Regions from separate parts of the Trichocoleus sp. DQ-A1 genome, predicted to be linked through region 2. Evidence: riboswitches for the same ligand, from Rfam matches in the RefSeq annotation. Region 2 holds a riboswitch; the other holds the start of a gene.
What was found. Region 2 has a riboswitch for cobalamin ahead of NDI33_RS20475 (sirohydrochlorin chelatase). Riboswitches for the same ligand answer to the same signal wherever they lie in the genome.
Positions count from the first base shown of each region.

Region 1: another riboswitch for cobalamin. It lies ahead of NDI33_RS14515 (HupE/UreJ family protein); the one in region 2 lies ahead of NDI33_RS20475 (sirohydrochlorin chelatase).

Region 1 covers NZ_JAMPKE010000013.1:44,923-57,164, reverse strand. Annotated here, with positions in the region: gene NDI33_RS14540 (superoxide dismutase) at 1-676, opposite strand, end outside; gene NDI33_RS14535 (TonB-dependent receptor) at 857-3,214, opposite strand; gene NDI33_RS14530 (tetratricopeptide repeat protein) at 3,307-3,987, opposite strand; gene NDI33_RS14525 (BlaI/MecI/CopY family transcriptional regulator) at 4,210-4,641, shown strand; gene NDI33_RS14520 (M56 family metallopeptidase) at 4,632-5,474, shown strand; gene NDI33_RS14515 (HupE/UreJ family protein) at 5,572-6,234, opposite strand; cobalamin riboswitch at 6,255-6,405, opposite strand; gene NDI33_RS14510 (ABC transporter ATP-binding protein) at 6,639-8,387, opposite strand; gene NDI33_RS14505 (YdcF family protein) at 8,516-9,562, opposite strand; gene pap (polyphosphate:AMP phosphotransferase) at 9,638-11,125, opposite strand; gene NDI33_RS14495 (choice-of-anchor Q domain-containing protein) at 11,355-12,242, opposite strand, start outside.
Region 2 covers NZ_JAMPKE010000026.1:40,020-52,261, forward strand. Annotated here, with positions in the region: gene NDI33_RS20450 (pentapeptide repeat-containing protein) at 1-1,230, shown strand, start outside; gene NDI33_RS20455 (endonuclease/exonuclease/phosphatase family protein) at 1,313-2,320, shown strand; gene NDI33_RS20460 (lysophospholipid acyltransferase family protein) at 2,626-3,510, shown strand; gene NDI33_RS20465 (hypothetical protein) at 3,788-4,636, shown strand; gene sipA (regulatory protein SipA) at 4,727-5,035, opposite strand; gene NDI33_RS20475 (sirohydrochlorin chelatase) at 5,145-6,179, opposite strand; cobalamin riboswitch at 6,222-6,357, opposite strand; gene NDI33_RS20480 (hypothetical protein) at 6,649-7,365, opposite strand; gene NDI33_RS20485 (nucleoside deaminase) at 8,046-8,483, opposite strand; gene NDI33_RS20490 (acyltransferase family protein) at 8,947-10,059, shown strand; gene NDI33_RS20495 (hypothetical protein) at 10,198-10,401, shown strand; gene NDI33_RS20500 (ADP-ribosylglycohydrolase family protein) at 10,413-11,477, opposite strand; gene NDI33_RS20505 (GxxExxY protein) at 11,520-11,945, opposite strand; gene NDI33_RS20510 (valine--tRNA ligase) at 12,007-12,242, shown strand, end outside.

The sequences.
Region 1 (12,242 bases), on a different contig from region 2:
AAGCGTGTTCCCAGACATCATTGCCCATAATCGGATACATTCCTTCCATCAACGGACTATCTTGATTCGCCGTACTCATCACTTGCAACTTACCATCCTTGCCGCGAACCAGCCAAGCCCAGCCGCTGCCAAAACGCTTGCTACCGGCTTCATTAAATTGCTTTTTGAAAGCATCAAAACTGCCAAAGCTTTGATTAATCGCTTCGGCAATTCTTCCCGTCGGCGCTCCACCAGCATTGGGTGCCATGATTTCCCAAAACATCGTATGATTTACGTGACCGCCGCCGTTATTGCGTACTGTAGTACGAATATCTTCTGGCACGCTATTGATGTCACGAAGCAATTCTTCAGGACTCTTGCCTTTGAGTTGCGAGTATTTATTCACGGCTTCATTCAGATTTTTGACGTAGGCGGCATGGTGTTTATCATGGTGAAACCGCATCGTCGCCTCATCAATATGGGGTTCCAGAGCATTGTAGGCATAAGGTAAAGGCGGCAGTGTAAAAGTATTTGCCGTTTGCCCCTGCTGTTGTGCTTGCGGTGTCTGCTGCTGTGCTTGCTGGTTTTCACTTTTTGGAGTTGTTTGAGCTGCACAAGCTGCGGGGAAAGCCCCAATGACGGCTGCTCCAGCAGTGCCACCTAGCAGAAACAGGAAATTTCGACGATAAAGAGCCATAATTCAATCAATTTCGGTAGAAAGTTGCGCTTTCATCAAAAATTACACCTGTCTAGCGGCATAAATACCTCTATCTCAAGGAGGTAATTTCGGGATGATGACAGGATTGCGTTAAGCGATCGCTCTGACAAAAAGCAGTAAAATTCTACTCTTACCCTATCCAATACCTATCCAAAATTTTTAAAAATTGGACTGTAAGCCAACTCGTAAAGTTAAACCGGGGTGATAGATTCGATTTGCTTTCTCGTACCTTACATCAGCTAAATTTTCTAAATTCACTGTAATCCCAAAATTCTTAGTAATCGGAATCCGACCGCTTAAATCTAAATTTAAAAAGGACGGGGAAAAATCTTTGTTACTCTCGCCAGGATTATTAAAGAAAGCTCTCCGTGCCCCGCCGTGGTAACTTGCATATAGATTCAATTGCCATCCTCCACTCGCATAACCAATCCCGAATTGTCCTACTGAGTAAGGAATTAAACCTAGCTGTAATCCTTTCTCTAAGCCGGTCTCAATTCGCGCATCTGTATAAGTATAGTTAAGAAAAGTTGACCATTGCGGAGTCATTTGCCACCGTAATGCTGCCTCCAACCCATTTGTATTAACTAGACCAATATTCGCCCAACGACCTGATATAACTCCGAGGCGATTATCTAAACGGCTGCCGAAATAGGTAAACTGTCCTGCCAAATTTTCTAAAAACTGGATATCGACTCCAGCCGTCCAAGAAGAGCCGGTTTCTGGATTTAGATCCGGGTTCGGCAACCAGTTATGAACCGTATCAAAAACATACAATTGATCTAATCCAGGATTGCGCTGAACCGAAGCCCAACTGCCCCGCACAGCCACCGTTGGAGTAACAGCCCACCGTCCCCCGACACTGGGATTCAAATAGCTCCCAAAGTCACTATTAAAATTTTGTCGCAGACCAAAATCTGCCTGTAATGAGTTGCTTATTTTCCAAGTATTTAAAGCAAATATTGCTGTATGAAACCTATCTCTGTTTTCACTTTCGTTCAGGGTAAGCTGATTAGGGACTGTACTTAAAACATTCCCATTTAAGTAGCTATTTTGTACATCGAAGCCCCAAGTTAGAGTATTTCGAGGAGATGTTTGCCATTGATGCTCTACCCTAGCATTGAGAGCTTGGGAATTCAGAGTACCAGTCCGGTAGAAGATATTTTGAGTCGGGCCATAAGTATTAAAGTAATCCTGATTGTAAGAAAGTGTCGTTCTCAGAACAGAATCTTCCCCTTCTCCTAGCAAAGCCTTCCAAGATAACCCAATATTAAAAGCATCGTGGTCTAATCTGTCTCTTTGCAGAGGAAACCCGAAATAAAGTAATCCCCGACGACTGCTAATTTTAGAAGCATCTAAACTAAGAGTGTTTCTTGAATTCAAATCTAGCGATATCCCGCCAAAGTAGTTGCTAGTTGCGGTATCTCCGTTAAATAGAAGACCTTCGGAATTCCGATTCGCTGCACCTTTAGGGACAGCATAACGATTATCTGCTTCGTACTCTTCATAGCCGAGATTAAATCTTAGATTTTCCGCAGAACCCCCGTAGCTAATCCGATAGTTGGACTGATTAAAAGAGCCATATTCAACTGAAGCATTGAGTTTAGGAACTTCTTGCCCTTGTTTGGTGATGATATTAACAACTCCTCCAAAAGCTTCCGAACCATATAAAGTAGAACTGGTGCCGCTAGATAATTCCACTTGTTCAATTGCTTCTACTGGAATACTATTAAGGTCGGTAGCACCATGATAAGTATTAATATTCGTGTTGATAGGTCTGCCATTGAGGAGAAAAACAGACTGATTAATCGAATGTCCCCGGTAGTAAGTGCCAGTATGAATATCTGCCCCGAAACCGGCATCATTAATGGCAAATCCAGGGAGTCCTCTCAAGACTTCCGCTGCACTATTAGCGCCTTGCTTTTGAATTTCTTCTTGATTAATTGTATAGACGGGCGTAGACGTTTCCGGGAAATTTTCTCTCTTCGCCGTTACGACTAATTGAATTTCTTCATTTGTTCCTACTTGAACTTCTGGCTCAGTTGTCAACTCACTTGATTCAACTGCTTCAGGCGTTTCATCAGCCTCGCTATCAGGCTCAGATGCTATGGAATCAGTAGTATTATCTATGTTGAAAATAAGCGCGGAATCACTTTGATTAACTTCTCCGGGCGGAATCCCAGCCTTTCCAATTATGACTACCTGAATACTATTAGAATCCAAAGGAGTAACAGATACAGCAGTGATTGCATCAGTAGGGTTGTTTTGATAGAAACGACTCCCTTCGGGTAAGCTCAACTGAGCATTGATGATGTTAGCGATAAAGATATCGTTACTGCTGGATGTCAAAATTTGAGAAAGCTTACCACCCGTAGTTTCTAAAATTACCTGAATGCCGCTACTTGTGGGAATTAAACGAATGCTAGTGACTTGTGTAACTTCCGCCAGAACTGGAGGGGCAATGAATACTGCTACAACGTTCGCCATCAAAAAACTATTGAACAATAATTGTTTATTCATATATTTTTTCCAATAAAGTTTTAGTTAATAATCGTTTTAGCTAATTGCTTCGAGCTTTAGCGATCGCATGGATGATTCAAGGTAACAAATGATTAAGAAAACAGAAAATGACTTGACGAATGAAGCTCTTTAATTTCTTGTAGTAAACTTTGATATTGTTGTCGTTTCCCTTGTTGTAGATAGAGATCGGTGGCTTTCTCAAAATCTGCTCTCACTCCCTGCTTATCTCCCAACGTGTAGTGAATGAGACAGCGACAGTGATAGGCATCGCCATCCTGAGGATTGAGTTCAATCGCTTGGCTAAAGTCTTCTATTGCTCCCGGATAATCTTGTAGTTGGGAGCGGACAAAACCCCGATTATAGTAAGCTAAAGCGAGGCTGGGGTCGATCTCAATTGCTTGGCTAAAGTCAGCGATCGCTCCTTGCGTATCTCCGAGGGCAGCGCGGGCAAGACCTTGATTCGTGTAAGCTTGAGCATTATCGGGATTGAGCCGAATTGCTTGGTTTAAATCAGCGATCGCTTCAGGGTAATCTCCGCTCAATACCTCGTAAACTCCGCGCTTGAAGAAGTCCTCAGCGCTCATTTGATCTGTATCGGTACTCGCCGTTAGCGTGATTTGTAATGGCTGAGCTTGAGCCATCGACGGCGAATTCAGCAGTGCCATTACAATGCTGAAGATAATGCTGAAGATGACAATCTTGCGGGAAAGGCGACTCATAACATAGACGTTGAGAACATAGATGTTGAGAAAGCACTGCGTAACACCCGTCATTTAGTAGCCAATTGCTCACAGGCTGTAAGTCTGTGGCTACACAAACAAAGCCTGCCTACGCAGGCTCAATGTCAGCAGATTTGGCTCTGATTGGGATGCAACCCCATTATTTTGAGTTGAGTCGTTGTTGCCGTCAAAAGACAAGCTGTCAAACTTGAACAAGAGTGCAAGTTTGGAGTGTAAGCTTATTCAGAGATTGCACAAGGCACAAAGTTCAGATGTATGGTTCCTCTACCTAACTACCGTCCCAAACAACTTTCCCTTGGCCCTTTGGAAGCGGAGATTTTAAATATCGTCTGGGAACTCGGCTCTGCCACCGTTAAGGATGTACACGATCGCATTCTGGCTGACCCAGACCGGGAGTTAGCTTATACTTCTGTAACTACGGTGCTGCGTCGCCTGACCCAAAAAGGTTGGCTAGCTTGCGATAAACAAGAACGAAGCTTTTGCTGGCAACCTTTGGTATCGCGGGAAGAAGCGCAAGTCATTAAAGCTCACGAACAGTTACACCAGTTTTTGGCAGTGGGGAACCCAGATGTCGTCGCCGCCTTTGCAGATAGCCTAGATAGCGCTAGCGTAGAGCAAATAGAAGCGATCGCGCTTCGTCTTCAATCCGCACGCAAAGCGAGAGAGGAGGGAAAATCATGCATCTAGCGATGATTCTGACGGCGTTAGGATTGGCGTGGTGTCTGAGATGCACAGGGTTAGAGCCATCGGGAACTTGGACGCAACGCTGGCAACGATCCTTTGGGTTATTTTTGTTTCCGCCGCTGCTATTGATCGTGACAGCGATCGCAGTTATTTGCATGGGTGCAGACGGAAAAATGGGAGGACTGCAAGCCGGATGGTTCAGTTACTCCTTCGCCTGGGGATTTTTAGGCGTTGCCGGAATTTTATGTCTAAAGCTGGCACATGAAGGATGGCGTTCGGTACAACAGACACGCACTTATCCCCAAATTGAGCTTGAAGGTAAATTGGGTCGCCTTCTCAATGCCAGCGTTCTATTTAGCGCCCAAATTGGTTTCTGGCAGCCTGAATTAGTCGTCAGTCAGGGATTGTTAGAAACCCTCGATCGAGATCATCTAGAAGCAGTTCTCGCCCACGAACAAGCGCATTACTATTATCGGGATACGTTTTGGTTTTTCTGGCTTGGCTGGGTGCGCCAGATAACCGCTTGGTTGCCGAATACAGAAGCTTTGTGGCAAGAACTTTTACTATTGCGGGAACTTCGTGCGGATCGATGGGCGGCGCAACAGGTAGATCCCTTGTTGTTAGCAGAATCTCTGCTATTGGTGGTGAGTGTCTCGCCAGTACAGTCTGAAAGTTTCTGTGCAGCGTTCAGTGCCATGACCCCTCGAAATCGTTTAGAGGAGAGAATCGAAGCGCTTCTGGCACCATCAGAGGAGTCAGCTTCACCCAGCTTATGGCTTTGGCATTGGATACTACTAGGGTTTCTGCCGCTAGTAACCGTGCCGTTTCACACTTAAATTTTGGTGTTGCACAATCAGGATAATTTCCTTTCAAATTTCGCGCAAAGACGCAAAGTTTTTGTTAGCGTCTTTGCACCTTTGCGCGAGATTATCATTAACCGAGGACGGAATTACTCAAGAAAACCACTCCAATCGAGCAGATAGCCAAACCGGCGAATCGCTGCCAGGGTAACGGTTGAGTGGCAGATTTCCGGCTCACTGCATTGCCAAGCAGCATGGCAACCAAGGCAACGCCATATTGAATGAAAGTGAAACCCAGAAGGTAAGCAACAAGCGGCGTCATACCAGCACCAACGATTGCCTCGCCATAAGCATAGCCGTGAAATAAACCAGCAAGCGCTCCCAGCGCCAGAAGAACCATCCAGTTTGGTTTGTTTGGCGTTAGCAGCAGCGCCCCAAAAACAATTACGGAACCTGCGATCGCTATCTCAGCTGCCGGTAAATCTAGATTGAGTAAATGAATCCCAGTTCCCGCCAGTGCTGCCAATACAAACCCGGCTGGGATGAACGCGCCCCGCACTTGCCCAACCGCCAGTAAACCAATCGCCACCACGAACGCAAAATGATCCAGTCCAATTAAGGGGTGGGCTAGCCCTGAAAAGAACCCTTCAAATAAATTAGACGGCGGCTTGCCACCCATTGGATGGTGAGCGATCGCCTGCTGGGCGCATAGGAAAGTGCTAATTAAAACCAAAAATACAATTACTGTTCGGCTTTGCATCAGATTTAAGAAAGCAAAGCGTCTATCTTTAGACATATTCTGTACCTCGCAGATTTCGCAAATCAATTTCTCTTGGCGGGTATTCTGGCTGAGAGACCAAAACGACGGATCTCATTACAGCTGCGGGACAGCGACGGTTTTACACCGAACTTTCCCCGTTACCTCTGGTGGCTGCTCCCCACCAGAACCGATTGAGTAGGGCAATCATATCACTTCAGTGCTGGCATTTTAAAAAGTATGGGTAAAATGAACCTCAAACAGATGACTCCAAGAGCCGCTTTATTTGAGGAGGAATCGGAAAAATGTGCGTTAATTGTCTGCTGGGTTCGGCTTTAATGTTCTTTACACCCAGGGTTTCCGAAGTACCATCCAACCCGACGAATCAAATTGCATTACCTCAAGAAACTCAAATAGCGATCGCTACTTGAGTGCCACTAAAATTAGCTGAGGATTTCCTTTAGCTCGTGCTGGTTCCAAAGCGAACGGTAAAGTCCAGGTTGTTGCAAAAGTTCGGCATGAGTCCCAGACTGCACAATTTGACCTCGATCCATCACAAAAATGCGATCGGCAGTTGCAGCCGCAGACAATTGGTGAGAGATAAAAATAACCGTTTTGCGCTGGATGCCTTCCGAAAGATTATTCAAAATGGCTGTGGCAGTTTGATTATCAACGCTGGAGAGAGCATCATCCAAAATCAGAATCGGGGAATCCATCAGCAAAGCACGGGCGAGAGCCGTCCGTTGTCGCTGTCCCCCTGAGAGGGTAATGCCGCGCTCACCCACAACGGTTTCGTATTGCTGGGGAAAATTGAGAATTTCCGGGTGAATTTGCGCTTGCTTGGCAGCATTAATAATCTCTGTCTGTTCGCTCAGAGGATTGCCGTAGCGAATGTTGTTTTTGATGGTAGTGCTGAACAGAAAACTGTCTTGAGGGACATAAGCGATCGCTCCGCGCAAATCGGGCAATTTGATCTGCGTAATATCATTGCCATCTACGAACAAACTATCGCTTGGAATATCCACTAATCGCGGCAAGGCATTGGCAAGTGTCGATTTTCCGGAGCCAATTGGTCCGACAATCGCCACGGTTTCCCCTGGTTCAATCGTAAAGCTAACATTCTTAAGCGCGGGAGTTTCGGCTCCCGGAAACGTATAACTGAGTTGACGGGCTGTTAATTTACCGCTTACTTTTTCAACGGGTAATGCGAGTGCATTCGGAGAATCTTTAATTTTGGCTTCTGCCATCAGAATTGACTCAATGCGGTCGATACTCACCTCACCTCGTTGGTAGGCAGTAATCGTAAAACCCAGTAAAGCGGTGGGGAAAACTAATCGTTCAGTATAGAGAATTAATGCCAGAAAATCGCCAATTGTGATCGCACCTGCCACAATTGATCGCGCTCCAACCCATAGCAATATCAGTAAGCTGATAAAAGCCATGCCTTGAATGATTGGAAACAAGACATTTCTGGTCTTTGCTAATTGGATATTGGCTTGCAACAGGCGATTATTTAACCGGGAGAAGGCGCGGCGTTCGTTCTCCTCCTGAGCGTAGATTTTGATCAGACCAATCCCGCTCATATCCTCTTGAATCAACTCGCTGATGCTAGAGAGTTCCTCTTGCAACACCAGCTGTTCGTTCCGTAGGCGATCGCTAAATAGCTGCACAGCGATCAGCATAAACGGATAGACTGCGATCGCCAGCAGACTCAGCTTCAAATTAATCGATAGCATCACCGGCAATGTCAGTCCGTAGGCAAAGACTGTATTCGCCAAACTTAACACGGCAAATCCCAGCAGACGCCGGATATTATCCACATCGCTAGTCGCCCGGTTAATCAAATCTCCAGCAGTGTTGCTTGCAAAATAAGACGGTTCCAGAGTGAGTAGATGCTGAAAAATCTTTTGTTTCAGGTCAAATTCTACTTGTCGCCCGACTCCAAACAGCAAGATGCGCGAAGCCATCCGCACTACCCACATTGCCGAAGCCAGAATCAGGATTAGCGCTACATACTTCCAGATTTGAGCGAAGTCGAACGCTTGGCGGAGTTCGTCAACGCTATCTCGAATCAGCAAAGGGATATAAACGCCCACTGCATTCACAACAAACAGCGCGATAACGCCTAAGGTAGCCTGTCGCCAGTGGGGACGCAGATAAGCACCCAATTTTTGCAGCCGAGAGTGAGCCATTCTGTGAGGACTGAGGATTAAAAACTGAGAAAAGGCAACAGACAAAAAACTTTCTTGCAACCTGCAAGAAGCTTTCGCCTAACATCCAATCCCAAACCATCGTAGACGAATTGGCGCTCGTGCTGCTTCTATAAAACGAGGGGTGTCAACCAGCCGCGTAAGAAGTAGTAGATGAAAGTGAGATATTCTTCTACCACTCGCGTTGTCGTGACTAGCGCTTCCACGGTGGGAACAAAATCCGTGACGGTGATGCGTCGGGCAGGCGTTGCCCCACTTTGAAAGGTAAAGAAATCTGTAGCTCTGGGAATGACCGTGACGCCCAAATTGGCAAACGTAAGGTTGGCACGGCGAATATTTAAGCCGGAGGCAACGAGAATAATCCGGCGCGATCGAATACCGCGCTGCCTCAAGATTTCCTCAACTCTGACCGCACTGGTGCGGAGATCAACCCCACGCGGTTCAATCACAATTCGATTGCGGGGTACACCCATCCTGACCAGTAGCGCCGCGACATCGTTAGCCTCGTTAACACTATCTTGATTTCCTGTCAGCTCCGCTCTAGGTCCTGCACTGACAATCACTAAGGGGTCATTACCGCTCCGTAGCTGTTCTTGATACAGCTGAGCAGAGTATAGAATGCGATCGCCTGTATCAGTTAATTGAATCTGTGTCCGGTAGGGAAGATTTGGTTGTGTCGTCCCTCGCCCCAGCACCACAATCGCCCCCACAATTTGAGAGCCGGTTGGCGTAATATCAGCCGGACATTGAGTTTGACAAATCAGTTGGCGTCGTTGCTCCAGTTGAATCGCCTCCACTTCCGCTTGCTGAGCCAGCCAGTAGGCAACGATTGGCAAACTAGACAACAACAAAACGAAGAAGGCTATCCTAAGTTGGTTCCAAGCTACGCCTGTTAGCGCATTCTTTTTCACTCCGCCGATGGCGAACAACAAAAGCATAATCGACAACCCCAACGGTTTGAGCGGAAACGAAAGAATGTTCCAGGCACTCGATACCAACCTTTCATTGGGGTTGTAAAACGCCATCACCATGATGACAAACAACAGCAGCCCGCCCAACCAAGCGAGATATTGTTTGGGAATCCATCGCACTAACAAAAAGTAGACTAAGGTGCCAATCAGCAGCCACAGCAGAACCCGCGTTAGTAGTAAAAACATAGTAGGTAATTGGTAATGGGTAATTGGTAATGGGTAATTGGTAACGACTATTCACCAGCGATTACCGATTGCCTCTTATTGACGTTTCAATTTTGCCCGAATCGCCTCGGTTACGGTTTGAATTACCTTAACACGGGCATAGTATTTATCATTCGCAGCAACAATTGTCCAGGGAGCGTTAGGAGTGTTCGTCCGCTGAATTGCTTGATTGACTGCCACTTCATAGAAAGCCCAATTGTCCCGATTTCGCCAATCTTCGGCGGTGAGTTTGTATTCTTTAAAGGGGTCATTCTGACGCGATATGAATCGCTGATACTGTTCTTCAGGACTAATATGCAGCCAGAACTTGACCAAAACGTAGCCTGCATTCGTCAGTTGGCTCTCAAACTCATTGATTTCCTGGTAGGCTCTGCGCCATTCCAGTTCTGTGGCAAAACCTTCAACACGCTCTACTAACACTCGCCCGTACCAGCTGCGGTCATCAATGCCAATTGTCCCTGCTGTTGGCAACCACCGCCAGAACCGCCAGAGGTAGTGATGCGCTTTCTCTTCATCCGTAGGTGCTGCGAAGGGATGAACGGCATAACTGCGGGGGTCGAGGACATCGGTTAAGCGTTTGATGGCTCCTCCTTTCCCAGCCGCATCCCAACCTTCAAACAGCACCAAGACGGGCACTTGATGTTTGTGAATCTTCATCTGAAGCTTCAGCAGTTCTACTTGGGCATCGCGTAACTGCTTTTTGTACTCATCCCTGGAGAGAGCAAGATTGAGATCGACTTGCGCTAAGAGATCCGGCTCTGCTGGGTTGAGGTGTTTTTGAGGGGGTACAGGGGTGATAGGCGTCCGAATGTGAAGTCGGTCGAGGGCTTCTGTAAGAGTGGCAGCGAATTGGGTGAGGACTTTGACCTGCGCCCAGCGTTGGCAGTTGCCCTCAACTAATGTCCAGGGGGCGGAGCCAGTGCTGGTTTGGACGAGCATTTCTTCGGCATAATCTACATATTTGCCGTAGTGTTTCTCTTGTTTCCAGTCTTCTGGACGCACTCGCCAAGAGTCTAAGGGATCTTTGGCATATTCTTTTAGCCGGTGCTTTAATTCTTTGCGGCTGAGATGAATCCAGAATTTAGCGATCGCATTTCCATCATCCACCAGTTGGCGCTCAAAGGCGTTTATCTGGGCCATCACGCTTGGGATTTTTGAGTCCTCGATTCGTGCAAACAGCCGGTCTTCTAAAACATGGGTGTACCAGCTATGATAAAAAATCCCAATACTGCCCTTGACTGGCAGTCTCCGCCAGAAGCGCCACAAAAAAGGGTATTGTTGCTCTTCCTGGTTGGGAGGCCAAATCGGGTGAACCGTAAACCCTCGCGGGTCCATGTAATTGACCATTTTCTTGACTAAAGCACCTTTCCCCGCTGCCGCCCAACCTTCCAGCACGACAATCATGGGTAGCTTTTTGTCCCAGCAAGCCTTTTGGAGCGATCGCACTTGACGCATTAGCGTCTCAATCTGAGACTCGTAAGTATTTTTATCGAGGGAAAGATCCAAATCCAGCGTATCCAGCATGATGTTGACTAGAGAAGAATAGTACCTTTGACTATCTCCTAGTCTTGCACCTGTTGAGCTAACTATTCAGTAACAATCTGCAAATGTCAAAGCTTAGACATAAAAATACAGGAGCCAAAAACAAGAAGACAAAAGCGCTTTTTCTTCTTGTTTTCGGCTCCAGGCACTAGATAGTTTAAAAAAAATTGGTAATTGGTAAATTACATCCCGTTACCAACTACCCATCTGATTATTTTGCTTCAAATGCTCCGATATCGCAAACACCACCTTGCGGTCTGGCAACACCTCGTTGATCCGTTGCCAAGCAAGTCGCGTTATTTCCTGTATTAATCGCTGGACTCCCTGCTAATAAGGGTAGAGTCTGAGTCAAACCACCAGTCGCAGAAAGTGCACCTAGCATTGGTTCAACAATCGTGATGCCAACCGCGCAGTTTTTGTCAGTGGGATCGTTTGGGTTTTTGGCGGGAAATTGGATATTGTTGCCGCCATTAGTCATTTCGTCAGAACAATTCTGCTTAATATTCCAGGTATTCCCGCCATTATCCGCTTTATTGTTAGCGATAATTGTATTTTTCAGGGTTATATCTGGACTGCTGCCAAAAATACCAGCCCCCATAAACCCAGCATAATTGTTAGCAATCGTGACATTATTGATGGTCATCTTGCCACTGGTTCTCATGATTGCGCCGCCTAGACCCCCCTTGGCATCTGGAGTCACAGCACGATTCCCTGAAAAAGTAGTATTAGAAACTTCTGCGCTTACGTCATTTCCCGTCCACAGTCCCCCGCCCTGATTCGCAGAAATGTTGCCAGAGAAGGTAGTGTTCCTCACTATAAAAATAGTGCTGTTTGTTCCGGCAGTGTAATTAGGGGCAGTTGTGGTGCCACCGACCACGAAAATAGCACCGCCAAATCCTTTGTCGCCAGTGCCCGTAACGCTATTTCCAGAGAAGGTGTTATTTTCGATTGTCGTCGTATTGTTGTTATAAAGTTGATTAAAAAAAGCCCCACCTTGATTGGTGGCAATATTGTTTGTGAAGGTGTTGTTCCGGAGAATAATTTTACCTAAATTACCATTCGCACCATCATTATAAATGGCACCACCCGCCCCCCCAGG
Region 2 (12,242 bases):
AACTTGACGGAAGCCGACCTCAGTTCCGCCTACTTGCGGGCGGCAAATTTGACTGAGGCAGACTTGCATCGGTCAATTCTCATCGGTGCCGATTTGAGCGAGGCGATTCTCAATAGTGCTGACTTGAGTCGGGTAAATTTAACGGGAGCGTATTTACTCAAAGCCAGTTTGCGAAAAGCTTATTTACTGCGAGCGATCTTGCAGGATGTGTATTTGTTACGTGCCGACTTGAGCGAGGCAAATTTACGCGGGGCGGATCTGCGGAAAGCTGATTTGAGCGGGGCATACCTGGGCGACTGCACGATGTCCGAGGCAAATTTGGGCGACGCCTATCTTCTAGAAAGTCATCTGATTCGCACCAATCTCGACCAAGCGCAACTGACCGGCTGTTGCATCAGCAACTGGCATCTTGAGGATGTCGATCTTTCTAAGGTGGAGTGCCGTTATGTTTTTACCCGGTTTAATTACGCGACTAAAAAACCGACTGAGCGCTTTCCAATCGGTCGGGATTTTGAGCCGGGGGAATTTGGCAAGGACGATAGCACCGGGGACGCGGAGGGTGCGGAGGGTGCCACTACCATAGAAGTTTTTTTGAAAGAAGCTCCGAATTGGGAAGCGCTGGTGTTTACTTTGGCTCAGGTGCAACTCGATTCTCCTGACTTGCAACTCAGTATTAAGTCTTACCAACCCCAGGAGGAGCAGTATCTGTTAAAACTGGCGTCGAGTCATTTTGTGAATGCGAAAACTCTGTCTCAACGAGTTTTGCAGATCTACCCGGAGATGCTCCAGTTGGTGGAGTCTAAGCGACAAGCGATCTTGGATCTGCTGGAAATCAAGGTTCGCCCAGAAAATCCACCTGTAACGCTGAAGGTACCGCCACCGCCACCGCCACCGTTACTTCCGTCGCCTCCACCCGATTATCGGCTGCGGATTTATCAAGAGGTGGTGAAACAGATCCAACTGATTATCCTCTCCCAAGCGCCAGAGCAGTTGGTCGAAAGCGTGCAGCGGTTGTTGAATTTCCTGAAGAACGAGGGGATCTCGACCGAAGAAATCCAAAAGACAATGATTAGTCAGGCGCTGGTAAAGCGAGCAAAGCAAGACCAGACGTTCCAAAAGCAGTTGTTGCAGTGGGAGAAGACGGCGGATGAAACGGTGCGTTTTTCAATGGTGGGGGAGTCACTCCGGTTAGCGATCGCGCTCATTTGGCCCCATCTTCCGCAAAAATAGAGTTGTCTATGTAGATGAGACAGCTCTAGCCCCACCCGCGTTCAACCTGGTACGCTCAAGGGAGGCGCTGGTAACACTGTGTATGCGATCGCTGAATAAAAATTCCCACAACCATCTCTTCATCAAGGTAATTCCCTATTTATTATTCTTGGGGATTTTGGGGATAACGCTGCTTTCTTTGCTTAGCTTAGTTGGCTGGAATATCTTTTTAGAACAGCTTTCTCACTTTAAACTGCAATATCTTATTGTAGGGTTAGTGTTATTTGCCTTACTCTTACTGACTCGCAAAAAACTCTTAATCTTGATTAGCCTATTTTGTATTTCTCTACTTTTGGCAGAGATACTCCCTTGGTATATTTCTCTATCGCCAAAACCGGGAAATAATATTGAATCTATCCGAATTTTAAGCTCAAATCTGAATACGCAAAATAAAAGCTATTCAAAAATATTATCTGTCGTTAGAAAAGAAAAACCAGAAATTGCTGTCTTTTTAGAAGTTAACGACGCTTGGATAAAACAATTAGATTCTCTTCTTGATATTCTTCCCTACTCCATTAAAAAACCTAATCCTTATAATCTAGGTATCGCCGTTTATAGTAAGCAGCCTCTCACCAACGCTTCTATCAATCTTTTTGGGACAGATAAAAATAATAGTATTGTTGGCAACTTTACGATGAACGGACAATTGATTTCCCTGATTGCCACTCATCCGCTACCGCCCGTCAAACCTACCTTCTTTCATTCTCGGAATCAACAGCTAGACAAAATCAGCCAATATATACAAAAATTGAAAACCCCAGTTGTAATGGTTGGGGATTTAAATATAACTATGTGGTCTCCTTATTACAAAAGATTTATCAATAAAACTGGGCTGCATAATGCCCAGAAAGGATTTGGAATTCTACCGAGTTGGCCTATGAAAGCTTCTTATTCTCAAACTCTCCCACCTTTCTCTTTTGCTTTATCCATTCCTATCGATCATTGTTTAATCAGTCCAGAAATTAAAGTCAAGAATATTCGCACTGGGCCGAATGTTGGTTCAGACCACCGACCTTTAATTGCAGACTTGGTAATTCCAGAAAAGAAATGAACCACTCCAGGCGCAAACAACACAAAAGGTAGAAATGAGGGCAAGATAGGTAAACTGAGAGCGCAAGTAATGCAATACGTCCCCTTAGTGGTGTTCGCTCCTTAGAAATCCCTTCCCTAGCCCCTTAAAAGGGAGGAAATTTGCCCCTTTTGTTAATCAGGGTTTGGGGATCGAGCCTTAACCGAAAAAGATTGGGAAACGATCGCTAGAAAAAGGGAAAATGTTTGCCAATAGACTCGGCAGCAGATTATCCTAAAGAACGCAATTTATGAGTTTCGGGTGGTTAAGAACCATTGTTTGACAATATTAATGTTTCTACGGGTAGCAGAGGCAGTGACGGCAAAACCGCCGGTCATCAGTTTGATGGTTGGTCGCTAGAAGAGCGAAATCCCGATGTGATTAAAGCTTGGATGCCGGTATGGGAATGGTTCTACCGCCACTATTTTCGGGTTCAAACGGATGGCTGGCATCATATGCCCCCCGAAGGGAAGGTGCTGGTTGTCGGTTCCCATAATGGAGGTTTGGCTTCGCCCGATACTTCGATGTTTTTGTATGACTGGTTCCGCCGGTTTGGCTACGAACGCTTAGCTTATGGACTCATGCATCCGTCTGCTTGGAAAACTCCTATCTTCGCGGTGCCAGCTGCCCAGGTAGGGGCGCTGATCGCGCATCCGAAAGTAGCGATCGCTGCCCTCCAGCGGGATGCTGCGGTACTCGTCTATCCTGGCGGGGCTGAAGATATGTTTCGTCCTTACAACCAGCGTTATCAAATTCATCTAGCAGGGCGTAAGGGATTTATCAAACTGGCACTGCGGGAAGAAGCGCCAATTGTACCGATTATTTCTCATGGTGCCCACGAGACGCTGATTGTTCTAGCAGATTTCTACCAGCAAGTGCGACAACTGCATGAATGGGGCTTTCCCTGGAAGTTAGATGCTGAAACGGGTGTATTTCCACTTTATTTAGGGTTGCCTTGGGGAGTGGCAATTGGCCCGATCCCGAATTTTCCGCTGCCAGTGCAAATTCATACTCGTGTCCTTGCCCCGATTGTGTTTGAACGCTATGGTCGTGCAGCAGCGAGCGATCGCGCTTATGTGAATGCTTGCTATGAAAAAGTTTGTACCCAGATGCAACTTGCACTAGACCGTTTAGTTCGAGAAGTTAGCGCGAGGCAATCATCCGCACCCTAAAAAGGCACAGGAACTAAACCAACTGCGAAGAAGCCAGAGAAAAGAATACAAGAGGGCGATCGCACCGGGGATCTTCCCCTCCCAACTCACTTTTTCACCTAGGAGCGGTGAATTAATGAAGGCGAAGCACGCTTGAGAGTAACGTTGCTTCGCTATCCCGCGACTAATTATCTATATTGATTCATCCTCGGTATCGTGATAGAGATGAGGACTTGAGGGTGCCAAAGCTCAAGTGAATCTAGGGAGAAGCAATCGAGATGAAAACAAAGGGGTTGAGATGAGCATAGAGAGTTATCCACCACCAGTAAACCAGCTGCTCACCTATGGCAATTGCGCCGAGATGGACTTTGACAATTGGCCTGACTATCTGGAACTCGGTATTGCCCCCACGGACATTCCTAACTTGATCCGCATGGCAACAGACAACGAGTTATACCGGGATGATGAAGACACGCTCGAATCCTGGGCACCCATTCATGCCTGGAGAGCATTGGGCCAACTCCGCGCTGAGGCTGGCATTGAGCCGCTCATGGGCTTGTTTGAGAAAGAGGAAAGCAACTATTGGGAATGGATTGCCGAAGAACTGCCATTAGTCTATAGCATGATCGGGCAAGCCGCGATTCCGGCTCTGGCGGCTTATCTAGCGGATACCTCTCAGGCGATATTCCCCCGCACAACGGCTCTTAACTGTCTGGAAGACATTGCAATCGATCATCCTGAGGCTCGTCCTGAGTGTGTTGCGATTCTCACCCATCAACTGGAATCGTTTGCAGAAAACGGCTCAGAATTGAATAGCTTTCTCATAGGTTCCCTGGTCGATCTGAAGGCGGTAGAGTCCGCGCCGCTGATAGAGCGTGTCTTTGCTGCTGATACCGTGGATCGTTTCTTGGTAGGAGACTGGGATGATGTGCAGGTGGGATTGGGCTTGAAGTCGCCTGAAGAATTACCGAAGAAAGAATTTAACCAGAGCTTTCAAAGAAAGGGGGTCAGCGATTCTGGCTTCACGGGTTCATCAATTTCTCAGGAAGCAAAAGGCTTTCGCCCTGGCAAGAGCGATCCCAAAGCCAAGTCTAAAAAAAAGATGTCCAAGGAGTCACGCAAGAAAAACCAGAAAAAGCGGAAGTAATTTAATCGGGGTTAGCGATTGTTGAGGTGCGAACTGACAGGTCAGCGCTAGGCGAACGCCTCGTTTTGAAGACACGCGATCGCCTCTGACTCAGCTGGGATCAACGATATATTTTTGCTCCGGTAGTACATTGTGCGATCGCACATCAGTTGCCTCTGTCGCTGATTCGGTATCAGCGATCGCCTGCACAGACTCTATAAACTGGCTATCCAGCAAAAAAACTCCTCTGGCAAAGCGGACGCTCCAATATCCCCCTGGACGCCGGTCAACAACGACCCCCTCTTCCCCAAGCTGAATCACATCAGGAGGACGCAGCATCGGCATCGGTTCCGCTGTTTTAACGTAAGGCGGCAACGTTACCACACGGACTCGCTCACCAATTACAAATTCTTTAGACATCAGTTTTTAGGTAATGAAGTAGTTGGGTGTCAGTAGTCATTAGTTCTAAGTTCTTTGCGAGTGACACCAATGACTAATAACAACTGACTAATGACTACTTATCAAATATTCAAGGCGCTTGCCAAATCTTTTGGTGATATTGCTCTACATTTCTGTATGGATCTTCAACAGGGTGAGCATGATCGTGACCATGCCCGTGCCCATGCCCATGCCCATGTCCATGCCCATGATGAGAATGATCGTGGGCGGGAGTGTGCCCGTTACTGTTGCTATTGGCTGCTATCCTGAATTTGCACATTTCGCAATTCATTTGCACTTGCCCCAACTGCGTCTCAATTTCTCGTTCTCTTAATACAGACAACAACTGAGGGTGAATGCCCATTTCTGGTAGGCAAGTCATGGAAATATCCGGGTATTGCTCCTGTTGTTGCGCCGTGATGTCGAAAATCTTTTTAACTAAGACTCCGGTAAATAGGAAGTACGGCAGGACGATAATGCGTTTTGGCTCGTAGAGTCTAGCACGGCGGAACCCTTCTTCTAGGCGAGGATGGGTAATGCCGATAAAGCAAGTTTCAACGGTGGCGTAGCCGCTACCTTCCCACAGAATCCGGGCAAGCTTATAAACATCGCTGTTCGCATCAGGATCGCTGGAACCCCGACCGACAAAGAGCAGAACCGTTTCTGAGCGATTGTACTGGGGTTGGTCTAATTCCGAAAGACGCGATCGCCACAAATCCAAAATCCCTGGCGTAATCCCAAAATGACGCCCATAGTAAAACTTCACCTGGGGATGTCTAACCCTTGCCCGGTCTAACTCATTCGTAACATCAAACTTATTGTGTCGAGCTGCAAATAGCAAAATCGGCAATACAGAGAGTTCCGTGTAACCCTCTTCTACACAGCGATCCACCCCCTCCTGTATCGTGGGGGTAGTGAGTTCTAGAAAACAAGGTAAAACAGGACGCGACGGGTCTAACGCTTGATACGCATCGGCAAAATCTAGAAGACTCTGCCGTCCATCCTCATCTTTGGTGCCATGACCAACCATCAACAACGGACGACGCAAAGGTAGCGGCGGCAATTGAATCGACTGGGGAGTAGGGGATTGCAGTCCCATCAGATCGGTTGAATTTATACTAGGCATCAATTTGATTGCTCCTTTCCCGTGCAAGGCAGGAAGTTAGACTGTATGAAGGTAGTACTAAGTAGGCATTCTGGCTTCCGAGAGTCACCTCGTTTACAGCTGCCGCACAGCCCCGGATTTGCACCGGCGTTTCCCCACGTTGTTACCCTTTACGTGTGCCTTGATATCTTAGCCGATCCGGTCGCAGCTCAAAATCCAGGGGGAGGGGGTATTCCCAAGACTCTCCAGATGCCAGTTTTTGATGCCCCATCAAAACTGAAGGAAAATTTTCCCCACTTTATCGAGTATCATTCGCAAGTTTGGCGATCGATCGAGCAACTCTAGAATTGATTGACCGTTTGTGGCTTTTTTACAAAAGCGGGATTCTCCCATTTTTTGTAGCTTATACAACCCTATCAATTCAAACAATTGCTGACTGTATAAAGCTAACCCCATACATAGAAGTCTGATAAAAAATACAAATTATCCATTACAAAATACTGCCCTGAGTGCGACGACGTACCGCCAGTGCTAACCCGGCAAAAACTAAGGAAGTCATGCTTGAAGGCTCAGGTGTAGATACGGGTGCAACATTTAATTTTACTCGACGCCCTGTTTGCATCGAGAGTGAAATATTTGCCGAGGTTGATGAAGAATACACTTGCCATCTGTTCAACTCTCTAGGCGGCGCAGTGAATTGCACCAACATTTCCCAATTGCTGTCAAGCGAACCAATGGCTAAACCATCAGTGCAACAAGCTCCCCAACCCTGATTTGAAGTAAAGAGGGGGCCAGTAGAATTTGCAGTTGCCTCACCTAAATCGTCTACAATTTTTAATTCCGCCGTATCTCCCAACAAGTTAAAGCTCATTTTAGCTGCTCCACCTGTTGGATTACCCGGCTTAGAATGAACGATGAACAGTGACAGCCCATCAATAGCATCTACAAAAAAAAGGTGAGATTGCTTAGCCGTTAAAGTCAGAGCTGGATTATTAAAAGATGAATTATAACCTTTGCTATACTGGTAGTAATTGGCTGCTGTTTTGATTGTACTGAAAGCTTCAACCAACCCCAAAATATTACTATCAAAGTCACCCAAGCCGGGTTTAGATTCTTGCGACACCTTAAGCATCGTGGCGGCTTCGGAGCGCTGGGCAAAGAATGGAACAAACAGCGCGATCGCTACCAACATCAAAAGCTTTTTCATGACTTGTTATTTTGTAGATGCTTTGCTCACTAAAACCAGAATACGTTTATTTAAATAAAGTTATAATAAAGTCAAATTAATAAAATGGTGAATTTAATAATTTTTACATCTTTATTTCAGGGAAAATACGAATTGACTTTAAAAGAAATATCGGTTCTTCGGAAACGCTTCCTCCTAGACGGAACCACCCCATTTAATTTTTCTTTATTTTCCACAGCGAACCCTCTTCTGTTACCTTCGCAAGGACAGAAGAGGGTTTGCCAATTGATATGCTTTCTAAATGAGCTGAATTAAGGTTTAGAAAACCGGAAGTTTTACCTTTAATTGCCGCTGAAGTGGCACGTTAACGAAATCCTGCGGAAGAGGATGTCCCTCCTAATATCCGAGAGTATCCGCTCCCCCTAAGGAAGTTTAAAAAGCAGGGTGGTTTCATACAACCCTTAGAAAATATCGAGGCATTGCGACATTTTGTAGGGGCATGGCAATCAAAAAGCCCCTACCGCCAACCAAAATCAACGCTACATAATTTTCTTTTAATAAATGAAACCACCCTGCCTTAGGGAAGCTTAAAGAGGAAGGAACCGAACCACTCAAAGTCCCCTTTTTAAGGGGTATCATCAGTGGGTAAGCGTGTCACAAGAATTTTCACACCTCCGCTAAGCTGCCTTTACCCAATAAACCTAGCCGCATGAATGATTGAATAATTGTAGAGCTTCTTCTTTGAGAATTCCTTTGGTCACTTTTATTCTCTTAGACCCTTTTTTAATAATTTCTTCGCTAGATAAGTCAAGCTGGGGAACACCAGCCTCAATTAAGTCTTGAATGGAAGCTCCAAATATAATTTCAGATATCCCTGCCCATATACAAGCTGTTGTACACATTGGGCACGGTTCGCAAGTTGTGTACAAGGTATAACCTTCTAAAGAAGGATTTTTCATTTCTTTTGTTAAACAACGAATCGCGTTAAGTTCTGCATGGGCAGTTGGGTCATTATCCGTTTCCACAGTATTGTGCGCTTTAATAATTACTTGATTATCTTTAACAATTACTGCACCGTAGGGAGCATCTCCTAGCTTTGCTTCTTCCAGGGCTATCTTCATAAACTTTTCTATTTTCATCCAACTCCTGCGACAAAAAAATCTTTTTGGATAAGCCTTATCTTATCCTATTTTAAGGTAAGGCTATAAATTATCATCCTTAAATCAACTGAATAAAATGCTAAAAAACAATCGCTTTATTTTTAAACATTAGCAGTCTATATCAACCACAGTAAAGTATTCCGTCAATCAGAATATGTTCGACTTCCTTCAAGAAAGCCTGCAACAACGCCGCGCTTAGTTGTTGCGGGTCAGTACGAGTAATTCGCGATACCAAAATTTTATCGAGCAGTTTCGTGACCCTAGTATAAGCTTGAACGGCTAGAGCTAGCATCAGGCTCCTACAACTCTTTAATTAATCGGGAATTATTTTGATTTCCTTCCCCGTGATGTTACCCTAAGCGACAAGATGAACGTCTTCGTTCGATAGAGTGATGCCTATCACCCTGTTATTTATTAATGTCTTGCTTCTGGAAACTCTACTATGCGCTTGACTTCGCTCGATGTGTTTCGAGGTATTGCCATTGCGGGAATGATTTTAGTTAATCAGGCGGGAGTTGCCGACCAAGTTTATCCTTTCCTGCAACACGCAGAATGGCACGGCTGCACCTTGGCAGACTTGGTATTTCCCTTCTTTCTATTTATTGTCGGCGGGGCAATGACCTTTTCCCTTTCCAAATACGCGGAAGGGAACCGCCCTACTGCCGATGTTTATAGACAAATTTTACGCCGAGCGGCGATTCTTTTTATTCTTGGTTTGCTGCTGAACGGCTTCTGGAATTATGACTTCAGCTCCATCCGCATCATGGGCGTCTTGCAGCGGATTAGCCTTGCCTACCTGGTGGCTGCTCTGATAGTTCTTAACGTGCCACGCAAAGGACAGTGGGTACTCGCAGCACTGCTACTCATTGGGTACTGGATGGCGATGTCTTTGATCCCGGTTCCCGATTATGGAGCTGGTGTCTTAACGAGGGAAGGGAATTTTGGCGCTTATATTGACCGCCTGATTATTGGCACAGCGCATCTGTATAAGGGAGATAATTTCAACTCAATGGGAGATCCTGAAGGTCTTTTCAGCACTCTTCCAGCAGTTGTCACCGTCCTCACCGGCTACTTTACGGTTGACTGGATACGCACCCAACCAGTACAGTCACGCACCAGTATCGGCTTGGTCTTGTTTGGCATTGCTTGCCTAGTCGCTGGATGGGCGTGGGGGTTAACGTTTCCCATCAACAAGAAACTGTGGACGAGTTCTTTTGTGCTTTTCACAACTGGTTGGGCGTTGCTGTTGCTGGCAGCTTGTTATGAATTGATGGAAGTGCGGAAGTTCCGTCGATGGGGAAAGCCGTTTGAAGTTATGGGGTTAAACGCTATCTTCGCGTTCGTCGCCTCAGTTGTGCTGATTAAAATCCTGGCTAAAACCCACGTTGGAACCGGCGAAACCGCCCCAACTACTTATAACTGGATCTATGAGAATGCCTTTGTGTCTTGGGCGGGAGCGATGAACGCCTCTTTATTGTTCGCCATCGTGACATTGCTGTTCTGGTGGGCGATTCTGTACGCAATGTATCGCCAAAAGTGGTTTTTGAAAATCTGAGACAGCACTTCCTCATGACTCCAGAAATGACCGGGATCACTTAGTTATTAAGGTGTTGTCACAATTTTTTCTAGCTTGCATCACTGGGGATGGTTCGGAAAAAGCTGAGAGTAGAGATATCAAATTCTTGATCTGACCATGACAGCTGAGTTTTTTCCGACCCAAGTGACTATCGAGGATCTAGTTGCTCAGATATTCGTCTCCCGCCGGATTACTCCTGTGAACCAGTACCAGCTGCAAACTGTCCTGCTCACTAAAGATTGGCTGGATGAAGAAGAACAAACCATGCTCAATCGGCTATTTTATGGTGTCCGGCATGGTTTGCTAAAACTAGGGGAATGAGTGAATTCTACTCAATAGGGTGGTAATAACCTACGGAATCCATGCAAGATCACCACAAGCATGAAGAACAGATTCCTCAGGAAAAGATTAAACACGGGCAGAAACAATGCTCGTTGCTCTACACCCCGCTCAGAAACCTCAGTTAATCTCCTTCCCAATCCTTCCATCCAATTAATATTTCTCGGCATTTTCCAAAGACCATCAAGCCACAGGGAGGGAATGCCGACTTTGCCTACAGATGCCCCGATAATTCCGCCTAAGATTGCTGCTGTGGTATCTGTGTCCCCGCCGCAACGAATGATTTCTAGGATGGCGGTTCGATAATCTTGCTGATATCTCAACCAGACATAAATCACCACCGGCACTGTGTGATAAATATAGCCAGTGACGCCTGTGCCCAGCCCCATGTGGGCGGCAAAGGATTCTGTACTTTCTTGGGCATCTGCACTGTCGCAAGCTTTTTTAATTAGCTGCAAGAATTCACCAGACTCTGCTCCTAGGATCTTTTCAAGAGTGCGATAGTAATCTTGGGGCAAAACATACGATTGGTGACTGGATAGATGGGATGCGATCGCTACCGCCAAAGCCCCATGTTCTGCTTTTGGATCGGTATGGGTGATGCGGGTGGATACTCGGAGGAATTCGCGTAATTTTTGGATGTCGTCCCCATAACAGACACCAATAATGGCGCTTCTCATCGCGGGGCCATTTCCAGCAGAGAAAACACCAGCGCGATTGGGGGAAAATCCCAGCCATAGCCTCAAAATCGCTTTTAAGGTAGCATATCCGATACCTGCTGGCAGACCCAGTAACCAGAAGCGCAATTTCCAAGCCAGTTGTTTCGCAAATATCTGGACATCCCCACCCGCAACGATTAAAGCTTGGGCAACCATGCAGGTGTGTTCCGTATCATCGGAGACCATGCCTTTACCAAAGAAGAAATGGTGCCTGTTTATTTGAGGATAAAGGCGATGTTGTCGTTGTTTAGATAAGCCTTCGTAAGGGAGTCCGATGGCGTCACCTACAGCAGTTCCAAGTATACAGCCAATGATTGCATCTGCTTTTTGAAGGGGCATGGGATTAACGAACCGCCAAGGACGCAGAGGACGCAGAGAGAGTTAGGAAGAGAGAACGATGCGGCGGATGCCGTCTTTGAGGAGGGAGACGTTAAAGTTGATGAGCAGGGCAAGGGGATAGTTGGTCATTTTAAGGTAGGAGAGGACTTGGGCTTGGTGAATAGGATCTAGGTTTTGAACAGCTTTCAATTCAACAATTAGGACATCACCAACCAGAAAATCTAATCTGCCTTCACCCACTTGATGACCTTTATAGGTCACAGCTAGCGTTTTCTGAGGTTTAGAAAATATTCCCCGCAACCGAAACTCTACCTCTAACGCCTCCTGATACACAGACTCCAAAAATCCCGGCCCCAGCACTCGATGCACCTCCATCGCCGCACCTATCACAGCATACGCAAGTTTATCCACCTCCTCACTTGGCTCTCTTCTCTTGGCGTCCTTGGCGTCTTGGCGGTTCGTTCTCATATACCCTTCCCTACCGTATGGCAAAATTTATGTAAAGCCGTCTTCATTTATTCTTCCCAGCATGACCGCAACAATCCCCGCCCTCGCCAGCCAATACGACCCCACTACGACAGAAACCAAGTGGCAGAAGTTCTGGGAAGAAAACCAAGTCTTCAAAGCCGACCCGAATCATCCAGGCGAACCTTACTGCATCGTGATTCCGCCACCCAACGTCACGGGTAGCTTGCACATGGGACACGCCTTTGAGAGTTCCCTAATTGACACCCTCGTGCGCTACCACCGGATGAAAGGACGCAA